One region of the Mesorhizobium sp. B1-1-8 genome, then DNA from elsewhere that is predicted to be linked to it. Evidence: riboswitches for the same ligand, from Rfam matches in the RefSeq annotation. Region 1 holds a riboswitch; the other holds the start of a gene.
The links. Region 1 has a riboswitch for cobalamin ahead of FJ974_RS13780 (CbtB domain-containing protein). Riboswitches for the same ligand answer to the same signal wherever they lie in the genome.
Positions count from the first base shown of each region.

Region 2: linked by a shared signal. The riboswitch ahead of bluB (5,6-dimethylbenzimidazole synthase) and the one ahead of FJ974_RS13780 (CbtB domain-containing protein) in region 1 are both predicted to bind cobalamin.

Region 1 covers NZ_CP083956.1:2,828,829-2,836,537, reverse strand. Annotated here, with positions in the region: gene FJ974_RS13800 (hypothetical protein) at 1-67, opposite strand, end outside; gene cobO (cob(I)yrinic acid a,c-diamide adenosyltransferase) at 90-719, opposite strand; gene cobU (bifunctional adenosylcobinamide kinase/adenosylcobinamide-phosphate guanylyltransferase) at 721-1,242, opposite strand; gene FJ974_RS13785 (CbtA family protein) at 1,235-2,035, opposite strand; gene FJ974_RS13780 (CbtB domain-containing protein) at 2,051-2,230, opposite strand; cobalamin riboswitch at 2,266-2,463, opposite strand; gene FJ974_RS13775 (gamma-glutamylcyclotransferase) at 2,535-3,221, opposite strand; gene FJ974_RS13770 (MFS transporter) at 3,325-4,524, opposite strand; gene FJ974_RS13765 (heparan-alpha-glucosaminide N-acetyltransferase) at 4,757-5,758, shown strand; gene FJ974_RS13760 (methyltransferase family protein) at 5,755-6,234, shown strand; gene FJ974_RS13755 (MerR family transcriptional regulator) at 6,523-6,909, opposite strand; gene mgtE (magnesium transporter) at 7,061-7,709, opposite strand, start outside.
Region 2 covers NZ_CP083956.1:4,958,058-4,965,766, reverse strand. Annotated here, with positions in the region: gene FJ974_RS24445 (MFS transporter) at 1-1,115, opposite strand, end outside; gene FJ974_RS24440 (TetR/AcrR family transcriptional regulator) at 1,237-1,845, shown strand; gene FJ974_RS24435 (hypothetical protein) at 1,956-2,939, shown strand; gene bluB (5,6-dimethylbenzimidazole synthase) at 2,940-3,677, opposite strand; cobalamin riboswitch at 3,720-3,898, opposite strand; gene FJ974_RS24425 (histone deacetylase family protein) at 4,012-4,938, shown strand; gene FJ974_RS24420 (exodeoxyribonuclease VII small subunit) at 4,942-5,193, shown strand; gene FJ974_RS24415 (DUF2277 domain-containing protein) at 5,232-5,498, shown strand; gene FJ974_RS24410 (pirin family protein) at 5,508-6,428, shown strand; gene dxs (1-deoxy-D-xylulose-5-phosphate synthase) at 6,571-7,709, shown strand, end outside.

The sequences.
Region 1 (7,709 bases):
GCCTTTCTTGCGGCGTCCCAAACTGACCGCCACTCAAAAGAAGACAGACAATCACCGCTTGTTCCAACGGACTTCCCCGGGATAGGTGACTAGAATTCGATACCCTGCTGGGCTTTCACGCCCGCCGAAAAATGGTGCTTGGTCAGCCCCATCTCGGTGACCAGATCGGCCGCCTCGACAAGCGCCGGCTTGGCGTTGCGGCCGGTGACGACGACATGAAGGCCTTCCCGCCGCGCCTTGAGCGCCACAACTACCTTCTCCAGATCGAGATAATCGTAGCGCAGCGCAATGTTAAGCTCATCGAGCACCACAAGGCTGATCGACGGATCGACCATCAGCTCCAGCGCCTTCGCCCAGGCGGCTTCGGCGGCGGCGATGTCGCGTTTCAGGTCCTGCGTCTCCCAGGTGAACCCCTCGCCCATGGCGTGCCAGACGATGCGATCGCCGAAAGCGGCGAAGGCGTCCTTTTCGCCCGTGTGCCATTTGCCCTTGATGAACTGGACAACGCCGACGCGTTTGCCGTAGCCGAGCATCCTGAGCGCCAGCCCGAAGGCCGCGGTGGTCTTGCCCTTGCCGGGTCCGGTGTTGACGATCAGCAGGCCCTTCTCGATCGTCTTGCCAGCCACCTCGGCGTCCTGCACCGCCTTGCGCCTGGCCATCTTGGCGCGATGGCGTTCGGCTTCCTTATCTTCAGTGGTCTTGTCTTCGATCCCGGCCATGTCACTTAACCTTGAGCGGCAGTCCTGCCACCATCAGCAGCACCGTATCGGCAATCGCGGCAACCTGCTGGTTGAGCCGGCCGGCGGCATCACGAAACCGGCGCGCCAGTGCATTGTCCGGCACGATGCCGAGCCCGACTTCGTTTGACACCACGAACCACGGTCCGCATGGCCGCGACAGAACGTCGACGAGCCGCCCGCATTCGGCCTCGATATCGTGCTCTGCGAGCATGTGGTTGGTCAGCCACAAGGTCAGGCAGTCGACCAGCACCGGCTGGTTGTCGGGCAAGGCTTCGAGCGCGCCGGACAGATCGAGCGGCGCGTCCACTGTCACCCAGCCTTCGCCGCGCCGCGAGCGATGCAGTGCGATGCGCTCGCCCATCTCGTCGTCATAGGCTTGCGCGGTGGCGATATAGGCCCAAGGCGGTGGCCGCGCCGTCACCAGCGTTTCGGCATGCGCGCTCTTGCCGGAGCGCGCACCGCCGATGATGAAGGTCAGCTGACCCGTGGCGCGATCAGGCAAAGCTGTCGCGCAGGCTGGCCCCCGCGCCGGTGAAGCGGCTGCGCACCACGCCGGCGACAGCGCCCAGCACCAGCCAGAACACCAGATCGGTGAGCGTCACCGCCACCACAAACTGACGGTGCAACCCTTCCGGGATTGCCGTCTCGAAGCTGTCGGGCTGCGGCGCGCCGACAATGTGCGGCGCCACAATCAGCACGACGCCAAGGATCGTCAGCGGCAGCGATTTGCGGAAGGCGATCAGCCCGAGGCCGATCGCGGTCGCCGCCACCGTCGAGACCCACCAGATCTGGCGCGGCGGCAACTCGGCGACCGGCATCGCCGGCAGCTCGGGAGGCAGGCCGAGACCAGGGGCCAGCGTGAACACGGCGAAACCGGCAAGGCCCCAGAACACCCCCTGGCGCCAGCTGCCGATGCCGCCGGCAAACTCCGACACCGCGACGAGGATCAGCGCAAAACCGATGCCGGTGACGATGTTGGCGACGACGTTGAAGGCGAAGCGCTCGAAGCCGTCGGCGGGCGTCCAGCCCTCGTCTTCGGCCGGAGCAGCCGCTTCCGCCGGAGCCGGCGCGATAGAGCTCATGGCGTTTTCCGCCGGCGCGGCTGAACTCATGGCATTGCCGGTTGCGGCAGGCGCGGCAGCGTGGTCGTGATGATGGCCGCCGCCGGCTTTTTCATAGACTTCCGCCTTGAGGATCAGCGGCACTGTCGCATAGGCCTGCATGCAGGCGAGAACGACGCCGGCCACGAGCCCCGCGATCGCCGCGACGAACACGACGTTGCGAAACAGGTTCATGATGTCAGATCCGCGTCAGTGGCAGGGAAACGCCATCGAATGGCGATAGTCGTGGGCAGCGTTGTGGACCGCATCGATATGCGAGAAGCCGACAAAGCCGACGACGAAGACGCCGAGCAGTGCCGCGAGAGCGAGCTGTATGAAGCGCGACTGCGAGGAGACGGAGGCGCCGAGAGAAACGGAAGCGGTAGCCATAGCTTGTCCTTTCACCCTCCACCCGAGGGCACGTAAGTCAGTTTCCTGTCGCCGGCAGGTCTCCTGGCTCGCGGATCAGCGCCCTTCCCCACCTTCCCGAGGACTTTCCCCAGTGGTCTAATGGAGAGGACTACCGCACACAGTTGCGGGGGCAGCAACGGCATTGGACAGGATTTGTCCGCACCGCATTCCCTCTTCGTCCCAAAAACGGAACCGACGACAAGGACGACTATAGGCAGAATCGTTGGGGCCGGCAAACCAAATTCCGTCACCGTGCGGCTGGATTGCGCCACCGGTTGCTGCGCTACGAGGCGGCGATCCTGACGGCCACGAGCTGCTGCAGCCGCCACAGATGGGTGTCGTGGATGCCGCGTTCCTCGAGGTTCTTCACGGTGTTGTAGAGATAGTCGGCACCCGAACCCCAATGGCCGCAGGAGGTTGCCAGCCTTTCCACCACCTCGCCTTCGTCGAGAGGGCCGGCATAGGTGGTGCCGTTGCGGTTGATGACGAAGGCCAGCGCCCGCAGCGGCCCGCTGTCGCTTGCCAGCCTTAGCAGGCGGGGATGGTAGCTCGTCGGCTTCAACGTCACTTCGCGCCTCAGAAGCCTGTCGAGTTGCCGGCGCCGGTCGCCATCGCCCAGCCGGAAAGCGACCCCCTTGCATTGGCCGCCCCGGTCGAGCGCCATCATCAGGCCCGGTTGCTCCCTGGTGCCGCGCCAGCGTGTCATGTTCATGCAGAAGGAGCGATGCCAGCCCCGCGCCACCGCCACCCGCTCCTCGACATGCTCGATCTCTGGCTTCCAGATCAGCGAGCCGTAGCCGAACAGCCAGACTGGTTCTGTGGCGGGAAGTTCGGGCTCCAGCGCATCCAGCATCGCGTCGTAGTCGGCATCGTCCAGATGCGCGGCATGCGGGTCCGGTCCGCTGTCCTCGACCTGCCGAAAACAGCGGGCGACCAGTTCCTCGGTCAGCGACATCGTTCTTGCTTGCATGCGCGCAGCCCTGAGCAGCCGACGCAACCGCCGGCGATGACGAACGGATCTTAAGGGCGGCGCCCGCAAGCCACAATGCGGCCGCGTAATTGCCGCTCTCCGATCAAAGCGACCTCGGCAAATAGCGCCAGGTGACGAAGCCGCATGCGACGGCCAACAGGCCGAGCGTGACGAACACCGATCCGAGGCCGAAGAAGGACAGCACCACCGAATAGACCAGCGGCGGCGTCAACTCGGAGAAATCGAGATAAGTGCGGTAGACCGCCGCCATCTGCGCCTTTTCATAGGACCTGACGGAGCGCATGAAGGCGGTCGAGCCCAGCGCGTCGAGCGCGATAGTGAAGAGCGCGCCGCAGAGCAGGAAGGCGGCGGTGAGCAGCGGCACGGCTTCGCCGACGCCGCCTGCCGCGAAAAGCATCGCCGCCATGGCGAAATAGGCGAAGGTCATGGTCCGCCGCCCGCCGAACCGCTTTCCGGCCTTGCCCCAAAAAATCGCGGTGAACAAAAGCGCGTTGCCTGCCGACACCAGCAGCCCGCCGGCAAGCTTGCCTTCCCCGGTGATCACCATGAACAGCGGACCGTAGACGAAGAACGTCGTCCAGAAGCAGGAGCGGCCGAAGGCGATCAGCCAGGCAAGCCGCAATCTCGGCTGCGCGATGAAGCGACCGATATTGGCGAGCGGATTGGCGGGCCGGCTCTTGCCCGGACGGATCGACGGGTTGTCGCTCAGCCGGTAGGTCCAGAACAGCGCAAGCAGCGCCAAGGCAAAGACCACGACCGCACCTTGCGCGGCGTAGATGCCGAAATGCGTGTAGAGGACAATGCCGAGCGTCGGCCCGCCCGTCCAGGCAAACATCGACCACGCCATGCGCAGCGATTCCGACTGCATGAAATCGGTCTTGCGGATGTGGTCCATGATGTAAAGGTTGAGCGTGATCGAGAGCGCGCTGGCGCCCATCACCCGGCACAGCATGCCGGCGAGTTGCCCGGCTAGCGTATGGGTGACGAAGAAGACCGAGCCGAGCGCCAGCAGCAGGCAGCCGGCCGTATAGACCCAGCGCCGGGCAAAGCGGCGGATCAGCATCGGCATGAACAGCGTCACCGACAGCCCGAGCAGCGAGACGACGGTGTAGAGGATCGAGACGATCTGCTCGTTGTGCAGGATCTCATAGGCCTGGATCGGAATGACGCTGGAGATGGTGGCGCGGGCGAAGGATTCGACCGCATAGAGCGAGGCGAAGGTGCGCGCGTCGGCAGGCCGCAAGGCGGGAAGCCAGATCGGATGGCGCACGTGGGTGGACATCAGCCCTCCGAGACGGGAATCGCCGGCCAAATCTGGCCGGACCACTGGCTTGCCGGTAGCAGGAAACCGACCCCCGCGAGCCGAAAAGCGAAACCCGCCAAAGGCTTTCCGCTGCTGGCCTAAAGCAGTTTGCCATGCCGCCCGCCCGATGAGGATCTGCCCTAACGCCACCTTCTGTTGCCGGCTTGAACCGTGATAGTCGTTTGGCACGACTGAATCGGAACGCGAGATCATGAGCATGGAGACGACGAGCGAACCCGCTCAGGACGCACCGAAGCAGCGCCGCATCATCGCCATCGACATCCTGCGCGGCATCGCGCTGATCGCCATGGCGAGCTACCATTTCACCTGGGATCTCGAGAATTTCGGCTATACCGACCCCGGCCTGACCGCTTTCGGCTGGTGGAAAATCTACGCCCGCTGCATCGCCTCGACCTTCCTGTTCCTGGTCGGCGTCAGCCTGTTCCTTGCCCATGGCCGGCAGATCCGCTGGCCCGGCTTCTGGACGCGGTTTGCCATGGTCGCCGGGGCGGCGATCGCCATCTCGGCCGTCACCTGGTTTGTCACGCCGGACGGCTTCATCTTTTTCGGCATCCTGCATGAGATCGCGCTGGCGAGCCTGCTCGGCCTCGCTTTTCTCAGGCTGCCGGCGCTGCTGACGGCAATTGTTGCAGCGCTCGTCATCGCGGCGCCTTTCTATCTGCGATCGGAGTTCTTCGACCACCCGTGGCTGTGGTGGGTCGGCCTTTCGGCGACCAACCCGCGCTCCAACGACTATGTGCCGCTGTTCCCCTGGTTCGGCGCGGTGCTCGCCGGCATTGCCGTGGCAAAGTTCGCTTCCGCTTCCGGCCTGCTTGCCCGGCTGGGCGCCCTGACGCCCGGCCGCTGGTCGCGCCCGCTCACCTTCATCGGCCAGCACAGCCTCGCCTTCTACCTGATCCACCAGCCGCTGCTGTTCGGCTCGGTCTGGCTGTTTTCGCAGGTCATGCCGGCCGCCCCCCAGGACAAGGAAGCCGGCTTCCTGCCGGCCTGCCAGGCGCAATGCGAACAGCAGCGGGACACCAACTTCTGTTCCAGCTATTGTGGCTGCATGCTGGACACGCTGAAGGGCGAAGGATCGCTCGACAAACTCTACGGCAACGACCAGACCAGCATCTGGAAATCGCATCTTGAGGATCTCGCGAGCACCTGCACCGCCGCGACCGAAAGCAAGATGGAGGGAGGGCAGCAATGACCGGCACGACCAAGCCCAAGCATGGGATCATCCCCTGGCCGCCGGTGATCTACGTCGTGGCGATCGTCGCCAGCATCGTACTCGGCATGCTCTATCCGCTGCCGTGGATCGGCGACATTTTTGGCGGCCTTTTGTTCGGCGTCGGCTGGGTGGCCCTGTTCGGCGTCGCCGCGCTCTGGGTCACCGCGATCCGCACAATGATCCGCGCCAGGACGACGCTCGATCCCAACGCCGAGCCGGACCATCTGGTGACGTCGGGCCCGTTCGGCATCACCCGCAACCCGATGTATCTCGCCAATACGCTGCTTCTGATCGGCGTCGCCTTCATCACCGGTATCGCCTGGTTCCTGCTGTTCGCCTTCATCGCCAGCTTCGCGACGCAGAAGATGGCGATCGAGAAAGAAGAAAAGATGCTGGCGGCAAAGTTCGGCAAGAAATACCGTGACTACGCCAAGCGAGTGCGGCGGTGGATTTGAGTTGGCTCGGCTCGGCTCCCATCAGCAGGTCGCTAGGAAACAAGATCGAAGACCTCGGCGATTGGCCGAAACGTTCCGAATGTCGTCATCCTCGGGCTTGACCCGAGGATCCATGCCGTAACCTCCGTCATCGAGCGCAACGGCGCAGAATTCTGCAATCGTTGCAACGCTTTAGCTTCACGGCATGGATCCTAGGGTCTGCGCGCGTCGCTTCGCTCCTTGCTCCGCCCTAGGATGACGAAGTTCAGGACGCTCAGGCCAACTGCCGACGTTCGCTATGCAGGATCCCTATGTATTCACGCCGAGCTCGGCCAGCCGCTCCACGCACGACTCCTCGGCCTGATCCAGTTCGGCAAGCGTCTCTTCGAGATCGCGCCGCTTTTGCCTCAGATCCTCGCGCTTTTCCTCAATGCGCCTGATCATCAGCTTGAGCTGGCCGACCTCGCCGGGCGGCTCCTTGTACATCTGAATGATCTCGCGGATCTCGTTGATCGAGAAGCCGAGCCTTTTTCCCCGCATGATCTGGCGGATGAGATGCCGGTCGGACGGACGGAACAGCCGCGTCCGGCCGCGCCTGATCGGCTGCACCAGCCCTTCGTCCTCGTAGAAGCGAAGCGTGCGCGTCGACACGTCGAATTCGCGCGTCAGCTCGGTGATCGTGTAATATTCCCGCATTCCCGCTCCATCCCGAACGTCAGCGCGATGGCCGCCAGCGGCGTCGCCCTTCCTCCGATCAAAACCCCGTCATGTGCCGGAATCGGCACGTGACCCCGAGCCAGCGTCGCACGGCATTTACGTAAAAGTCAATTGACGGCGACCTATTGCTTTAGCGAATGCTGAACCACCACGTCGCCAGTCCAAGAAAGGCAAAGAAGCCGACGACGTCGGTGACGGTGGTGACGAAGACCGCCGAGGCCACCGCCGGATCGATCTTGAGACGATCGAGCAGCAGCGGGATCAGGATGCCGGCCAAGGCGGCCGCGAACATGTTGATGATCATCGCCGCCGCGATGATCCCGCCTAGATTGGGATCGCGGAACCAGGTCGCCGCGACGATGCCGATCAGCACTGCGAAGACGATGCCGTTGATGAAGCCAACGCCCAGCTCGCGACGGATGATGCGCGAGGCGTTGTAGATATCGAGATCTCTCGTCGCCAGGGCGCGCACGGTGACCGTCATGGTCTGCGAGCCGGCATTGCCGCCCATGCCGGCGACGATCGGCATCAGCACCGCCAGCGCCACGATGTGCTCGATCGTGCGGTCGAACAGGCCGATCACCGATGCGGCGAGGAAGGCAGTCAGGAGATTGACCAGCAGCCAGGGCACGCGCGAGCGCGAGGTGGCAAACACCGTGTCCGATAGTTCTTCGTCGCCGACGCCGCCCATGCGCAGCAGATCCTCCTCTGCCTCCTCCTGGATGACGTCGACGACATCGTCGATGGTGAGCACGCCGACCAGCCGCTCGTTCTCGTCG
Region 2 (7,709 bases), 2.1 Mb from region 1:
ACCGATACCCAGAATCCGCTCTGCGGGCCGAACGCGTCGACCACCGCGCCGGCAGCGAAGGAGCCCAGCGCCATGCCGATGCCGATCCCGGTCGTCACCCAGGTGACGCCTTCCGTCAGCATCGCCGCCGGCACATGACGCTCGATCAGGCCGAAGGCGGTGATGAAGGTCGGCGAGATGGCGAAACCGCTGACGAAGACGGCTAGCGCCAGCAACGGTACGGTGTCGGCAAACAGCAGCGGCAGCGTGGTGAGCGCGATGACGGCGACGGCAATCGCCAGTTGCCGTTGCAGCGGCATTGTCAGATTGAGCGCGCCGATGATGATGCCGAGCACAAAGGATCCCAGCGCATAGACGCCGATGACCAGACTGGCCGCCTCGGGCTGGCCGAGCTCTTTGGTGATGGCAACCGTGGTCACTTCCGTCGTCGCGAAGGTCGCGCCGATGAAGATCAGAGCGAAAGTGATGATCTGCACCGGCCTAAGGCGGATCGCCGATCCGGCCGCGCCATCCGCCGCCGGACGCACCGGCGGCTCCGTCGAACGCTGAAGCAGGAACGCAGCCGAGCCGAAGGCGAGCAGCAGGGTGCTCACCAGCACGCCGGCTTCCGGGAACAGCGCAGCGCTTAAGCCCACCGACAGCGACGCACCGGCGACATAAACCAGCTCGTCGGCCGCGGATTCAAAGGCGAAGGCGGTGTTGAGCTCTGGCCGATCGCGGAAAATCTCGGTCCAGCGCGCCCGCACCAGCGCCGGGATGCTCGGCATTGCGGCGGCAAGCAGTGCCGACAAGAACAATGTCCATATCGGCCAATGCTGATTGGCAGCTACGATCAGTGTTGCGAAGAAAAGCACGGAAATGAAGGTTGCCGGCATGGCCACTCGTGTCTGGCCGAGCCGGTCCACCAGTCTCGATATCTGCGGGGACAGAAAGGCGTTGACCAGCGCATAGGTCGCCGAGACGGCTCCGGCCAGCCAGTATTCGCCATGCGTCTGTGCCAGCATCGCCACGATGCCGATCGGCGCCATGGCGATCGGCAGCCGGGCGATAAAGGCAGCCGCGGCAAAACCCTTGGTGCCGGGAGCCCGAAAGATTTCCAAATAGGGGTTTCGCATCGTCTTGTTCCTCGACAAGGGGAAGGCAGGCAATTACATACGCGGCGTATGAGTGTCAGATAGTTCATACGTAGCGTATGTCAATTGGCATACGGAGCGTATGTGGATAGGTCCAGAAGCCATGCACAAACCCCGCAAGGAGATGATCGCCGAGACGCGCGCCAAGCTGATCGCCGCAGCCCGCCATGCCTTCGGCACGATCGGCTATGCAGACGCTTCGATGGACGATTTTACTGCTTCGGCCGGCCTGACGCGCGGTGCGCTCTACCATCATTTCGGCGACAAGAAGGGCCTGTTGCAGGCGGTGATCGCGGAGATCGACGGTGAGATGGCAGCGCGCGTGAACGAGGTAGCGTCACGGGCGCCAACCCGCTGGCAGCACTTCGTCGACGAGTGCACCACCTATATCGAGATGGCGCTGGAGCCGGAGATCCAGCGCATCATGTTCCGCGACGGCCCGGCCGTCCTCGGCGACCCGGCACAATGGGCGAACGCTAATGCCTGCGTCGCTTCAATGACCGAGCACCTGACGGCCTTGCAGCAAGAGGGCGTCGTCGTGCCCGATCTCGATCCCGAAACCGCGGCGCGGCTGATCAACGGCGCCAGCAGCCAGGCCTCGCAGCGCATCGCCAATTCCAAGGACCCTGAAGCGACGTCGAAGAAGGCGATAGCAGCATTCAAGCAGCTGCTCGAAGGGTTGCTCAAGAAGCCAAAGCAAACGACCGGGTAACCACACCCGCCGGCTTGTGCACCGGTTTTTGGGCCGGCACGCCGCTGCCGCGTTGACAATCTCGTGCGTGGGCGCATCCTCTCGCGCCATCTTAAGGCAGGGGTCGGGCCATGTGGGACTTCAGCATCGGCAGGTCGGTGTCCATCATGATGAGGACATGGCCTTTCATCGTCTTTCGCATGATCGTCTATTTCGGCATCACGCTGGCTTTCATCATGGCGACCGGCACCGGCGCCAGCGTCGGCTATGGCGTCGGCCACATCTCGACCGATCCCGACGGTCCGCTCTCCTTCGCGCTCTGGGGCGGCGTGGTCGGCTTCGGCGTCGTCGCGGTCGCTATGTACTGGATCCGCGGATACATCCTCTACATCGTCAAGGCCGGGCACATCGCGGTCATGGTCCATCTCATCGACGGCCATGACGTTCCCGACGGGCAGGGCCAGATCGCCTATGCCAGGGAAGTGGTCGCCCAGCGTTTCGCCGAGGCCAATATCCTTTTTGTCGTCGATACGCTGGTCAACGGCGCCATCCGCGCCATCACCGGCCTGACCGCCGGCATCGCCGCCTTCCTGCCCATTCCCGGCCTTAGCGGCCTCGTCAGCTTCGTCAACACCGTCATCCGCCTGTCGCTGACCTATGTCGACGAGATCATCCTCGGCTACAACATCCGCATCAATTCGAGCACGCCTTTCGAGACTGCCAGGCAAGGCGTCGTGCTTTACGCCCAGAACGGCAAGATCATGGTCAAGAACGCGGTCTGGCTGGCGGCGATCATGTGGGGCGTGTCCTTCCTCATTTTCCTTTTGATGCTGGCGCCGGCCGCCGCCATCCTGTGGGTCATGCCGGGACAGCTTGCCGGCTGGGCCTTCGTGCTCGCCATCGTCTTTGCGTGGGCCTTCAAGGCGGCCTTCATCGAGCCATTCGCCATCGTTTCGCTGATGCAGGTCTATTTCGCAACCATCGAGGGCCAGGTTCCCAATCCCGAATGGGACCGGCGGCTGGTCGAAACCTCGTCGAAATTCCGCGAGCTCAAGGACAGGGCGCTTGCCTCCTTCCGCGGCTCGCGCTGGGAGGCGCCGAGCACCGCAGTCTGATCATGGCTTCCGCCGGTCTTCCGCGCCGAGCCTCACTATCGCCGATTTGAGCGGCGCCTCGCCGGCGCCGCAGAAAATCTCGCTCATCACCAGCTCTGGCAGCGGCAGCCGACGGCCCCAGCCATGCGCTTCGAGATCCGGTTTCGGCGCGAATTCCGAGACGCGGCCGACGCACAGATAGGCGATCGGCGTCACGTGCTCGGGGATCGACAGCAGCCGCTTCAGCGCTTGCGTTTCGATGATGCTGACCCAGCCGACGCCGACGCCCTCGGCCCGCGCGGCCAGCCAGAAATTCTGCACGGCACAGACGGTGCTGTAGAGGTCCATCTCCGGATTGTGCCAGCGCCCGAGCGGCGAGTTTTGCGAGCGCTGCCGGTCGCAGGTGATGCACAGGTTCAGCGCGCTTTCGCAGATGCCTTCGAGCTTCAGCTTGCGGTAGAGCGCCCGCCGCTCTTCTTCCATGGCCGGCAATTCCTGTTCGCGGGCGGCGAGAAACAAATCGCGCACCTGCCGCCGCCGTTCCGCATCGCGGATAACGATGAAATTCCACGGCTGCATGTAGCCGACCGACGGCGCGTGATGAGCGGCCGTAAGCAGCCGCGCCAGCACCCGGTCATCGAGATCGTCCGACACGAAGTGGCTGCGCACGTCGCGCCTGGTGAACATCGCCCGGTAGACGGCGTCGCGCCCCAATTGGTCAAAGTCTTCGCCGCCCGCGGCGGTTGCTGGTACCGTCATCGCTTGTCCCCTTGCGATAAGCAGTCCTCCGCCTGACCATGCGGACGACCATGTCTGCCGGGCCGGTCTTCTGGCTCGGGATCGACCCGCGTCCGGCGCCTTCCCGTCATCGACAGTGGCTTTTGCCGGCGCGGTCCCCCTCACAGCGTTGGGCACGCCACGGAATTCAACCGTGTTCCCGATTCTCCCGCGTCGCGGGCACCAGGCAGCGGCGGGACCTTATCGCGAACGCAGCGCGACGCCAATGCCGCCGGCGACACGGCAAGGCGCGATTTCCCCAGCCATTGGAATTCGAAACATGGTCATTCCGGTCGTAGGTGCCTAGATTAGGGCAATGGCTACCCGTCTCTACACCCATCCGGTCTTCCTCGAACACATCACGCCGCCCGGCCATCCCGAGCGGCCCGACCGTCTGCGCGCCATCGAACGCGTGCTGGACGACGAGGCGTTTTCAGCCCTAGACCGCGTCCAGGCGCCGGAGGGCGACGAGGCGACCATCCTCTACGCGCATCCTGAGGATTTCGTCGAGCGCGTGCGCGCCGCGATCCCCGAAACCGGGCTCGCCCGCATCGATGCCGACACCACTGCCAGCCCGAAGAGCTGGCAAGCGGCGGTGACGGCGATCGGCGCCGCCAACGCCGCCGTCGACGACGTTTTCGAGGGCCGCGCCGCCAATGCCTTCGTTGCCGCGCGTCCACCCGGCCACCATGCCGAGAAGACCACAGCGATGGGCTTCTGCCTTTTCAACACTGCGGCGATTGCCGCCCGCTACGCGCAAAAAAAGCACCAGGCCGAGCGCGTCGCCATCGTCGACTGGGATGTCCACCACGGCAACGGCACGCAGGACATTTTTTGGGACGACCCGTCGGTGCTCTACTGCTCGACGCACCAGATGCCGCTTTATCCGGGCACCGGGGCAAAAAACGAAACCGGCGCCGGCAACATCGTCAACGCGCCGCTGGCGCCGCAAACCGGCAGCGAAGCGTTCCGCGACGCGTTCCTGTCGCGCGTGCTGCCGTCGATCGAAGCGTTCGCGCCCGACCTGATCATCATTTCGGCCGGTTTCGACGCGCACCGTCGCGATCCGCTGGCCGAGATCAACCTGACCGAGGAGGATTTCGACTGGGCGACGGGCCAGCTGATGGAACGCGCCGGACGCCACAGCGGCAACCGGCTCGTTTCCCTGCTGGAGGGCGGCTACGATCTGCAGGGACTGGCATTTTCGGTCGCCGCCCATGTCGGGCGGCTGATGAAGGGATAGGATATGGCTGGCGAAGGCAATGAAGACGTCAAGGCGATGAGCTTCGAACAGGCGCTCGACGCGCTGGAGAAGATCGTCGATGATCTGGAGCGCGGCGACGTCCCGCTCGACCAGTCGATCAAGATCTACGAGCGCGGCGAGGCGCTGAAGGCCCATTGCGACCGTTTGCTGAAGGCGGCCGAGGACAAGGTCGAGAAGATCAGGCTGTCGCGCGACGGCAAGCCGGTTGGCACGGAGCCGCTCGACGCGGAATAGTTTGGAACGGGTGGGGCAGAGAAGCAGGAGTTCAAGCTATGTGCCGCAACATCAAGACCTTGGCCAATTTCGAACCGCCGGCGACCAATGACGAAGTGCATGACGCAGCACTTCAGTTCGTGCGCAAGCTGAGCGGTTCCACCAAACCATCCAAGCGCAACGAACATGCTTTCTATCACGCCGTGGAGGCGATCGCCGCCGCGGCGCGCGAGCTGCTCGATTCGCTGGAAACCACACAAGAGCCGCGCAACCGCGAGGAAATGGCGGCCAAGGCGAAAGCCAGATCCGCGCTGCGGTTCGCCTGAGGGGATCGAATGAGCTTCTTTCCGGGAAACGACCCTGAACCGGGCGATGGTTTCGCCTGCGACCAGATCGAGCTGATGGTCATCCCCAATGCCAAGGACATTGGCGGCTTTGAGGTCCGTCGCGCGCTGCCGACCGCCAAGCGCCGGCTGGTCGGACCGTTCATCTTCTTCGACCGCATGGGGCCCGCCATCCTGCGCGCCGGCCATGCCATCGACGTGCGCCCGCATCCGCATATCGGGCTTTCCACCGTCACCTATCTTTTCGACGGCAAGATCCGGCATCGCGACTCGCTCGGCACCGAAATGGTGATCGCGCCCGGCGACGTGAACCTGATGACCGCCGGCCGTGGCATCGTTCATTCCGAGCGCACGCCGGACGAATTGCGCGGCGCGCCGATGTCGATGTCCGGCCTGCAGACCTGGCTGGCATTGCCAGACGGCAAGGAGGAGATCGCTCCGGTCTTCGAGAATACATCGGTGATCCGCTTGCCCGAGATCGATGCCGAGGGTGTCGAGGGCCGGGTCGTCATCGGCGAATTCTCCGGCCTGCGCTCGCCGGTGGCGAGCGCCTCGGAGACGCTCTACGCCGACCTCAGGCTGGCTGCGGGCGCCAGCGTGAAAATCCCGGCCGATGCCGAGGAGCGCGCCATCTATACGCTGGAAGGCGAGGTTTCGATCGCCGGCGACCGTTTTCCGGCCGAGCGGCTTCTGGTGTTCAAGCCGGGCGACGAGATTGTCGTATCGTCCGAACAGGGCGCCCATTTCATGCTGTTCGGCGGCGCGTCGCTGGGTTCCAGGCGCTATATCTGGTGGAATTTCGTCTCATCCTCGAAAGAACGCATCCAACAGGCCAAGGAAGAATGGAAGACAGGCCGCTTCGATATCGTTCCTGGTGATGAGGAGGAGTTCATTCCGCTGCCCGAAAGATAGAGCAGGATGAGGCATCTTGCACCGGGCGCGTCACTGACGCGCATTTACATTCGGCCTGGAGCGGCATATTTCGCGCATGATCATGGCGCATGCCCAAGATGAAGGTTAGCGCAAGGTTAATTTTTCAGCAGGCCGCTTCAGAGTGAACGCAAAGCCCGACACGCCGCTCCTCGACAAGATCCGCATCCCCGCGGATCTGCGGGCGCTCGACGAAAGCGAGTTGCCGCAGCTCGCCACGGAACTGCGCGCCGAGTTGGTCGATGCCGTCTCGCACACCGGCGGCCACCTTGGCGCCGGCCTTGGCGTGGTCGAGCTCACTGTTGCGCTGCACTATGTCTTCAACACGCCGCAAGATCGGCTGATCTGGGATGTCGGCCACCAAGCCTATCCGCATAAAATCCTGACCGGCCGCCGCGACCGCATCCGCACGCTTCGCCAGGAAGGCGGCCTCTCCGGCTTCACCCGCCGCAGCGAAAGCGAATATGACCCGTTCGGCGCCGCGCATTCCTCGACCTCGATTTCCGCCGGCCTCGGCATGGCGATGGCCCGCGACCTCTCCGGCGGCCGCAACAATGTCATTGCCGTCATCGGCGACGGCGCCATGTCGGCCGGCATGGCCTATGAAGCGATGAACAATGCGGGCGCCCTCGACGCCCGCCTAATCGTCATCCTCAACGACAACGACATGTCGATCGCCCCGCCGACCGGCGCCATGAGCGCCTATCTGGCCAGGCTCGCCTCCGGCAAGACCTATCTCGGCCTGCGCGATTTCGGCAAGAAGCTGACATCCTATCTCGGCGAGCGCGCCGATCGCGCCATCACGCGCGCCGTCGAGCATGCGCGCGGCTATGTCACCGGCGGCACGCTGTTCGAGGAACTCGGCTTCTATCACATCGGCCCGATCGACGGCCACAATCTCGAGCACCTGATCCCGGTGCTGAGAAACGTCCGCGACAATTCCGATGGCCCGGTGCTGATCCATGTCGTCACACAGAAGGGCAAGGGCTACGCGCCGGCGGAAGCCGCCGCCGACAAATATCACGGCGTCAACAAGTTCGACGTCATCACCGGCGCCCAGGCCAAGGCGCCGGCCAACGCGCCGAGCTACACCAAGGTTTTTGCCGAAAGCCTGATCCAGGAAGCCCGCGAGGACGACCGCATCGTCGCCGTCACCGCAGCCATGCCGAGCGGCACCGGGCTCGACCTTTTCGGCGAGGTCTTCCCGGCCAGAACCTTCGACGTCGGCATTGCCGAGCAGCACGCGGTAACTTTCGCCGCAGG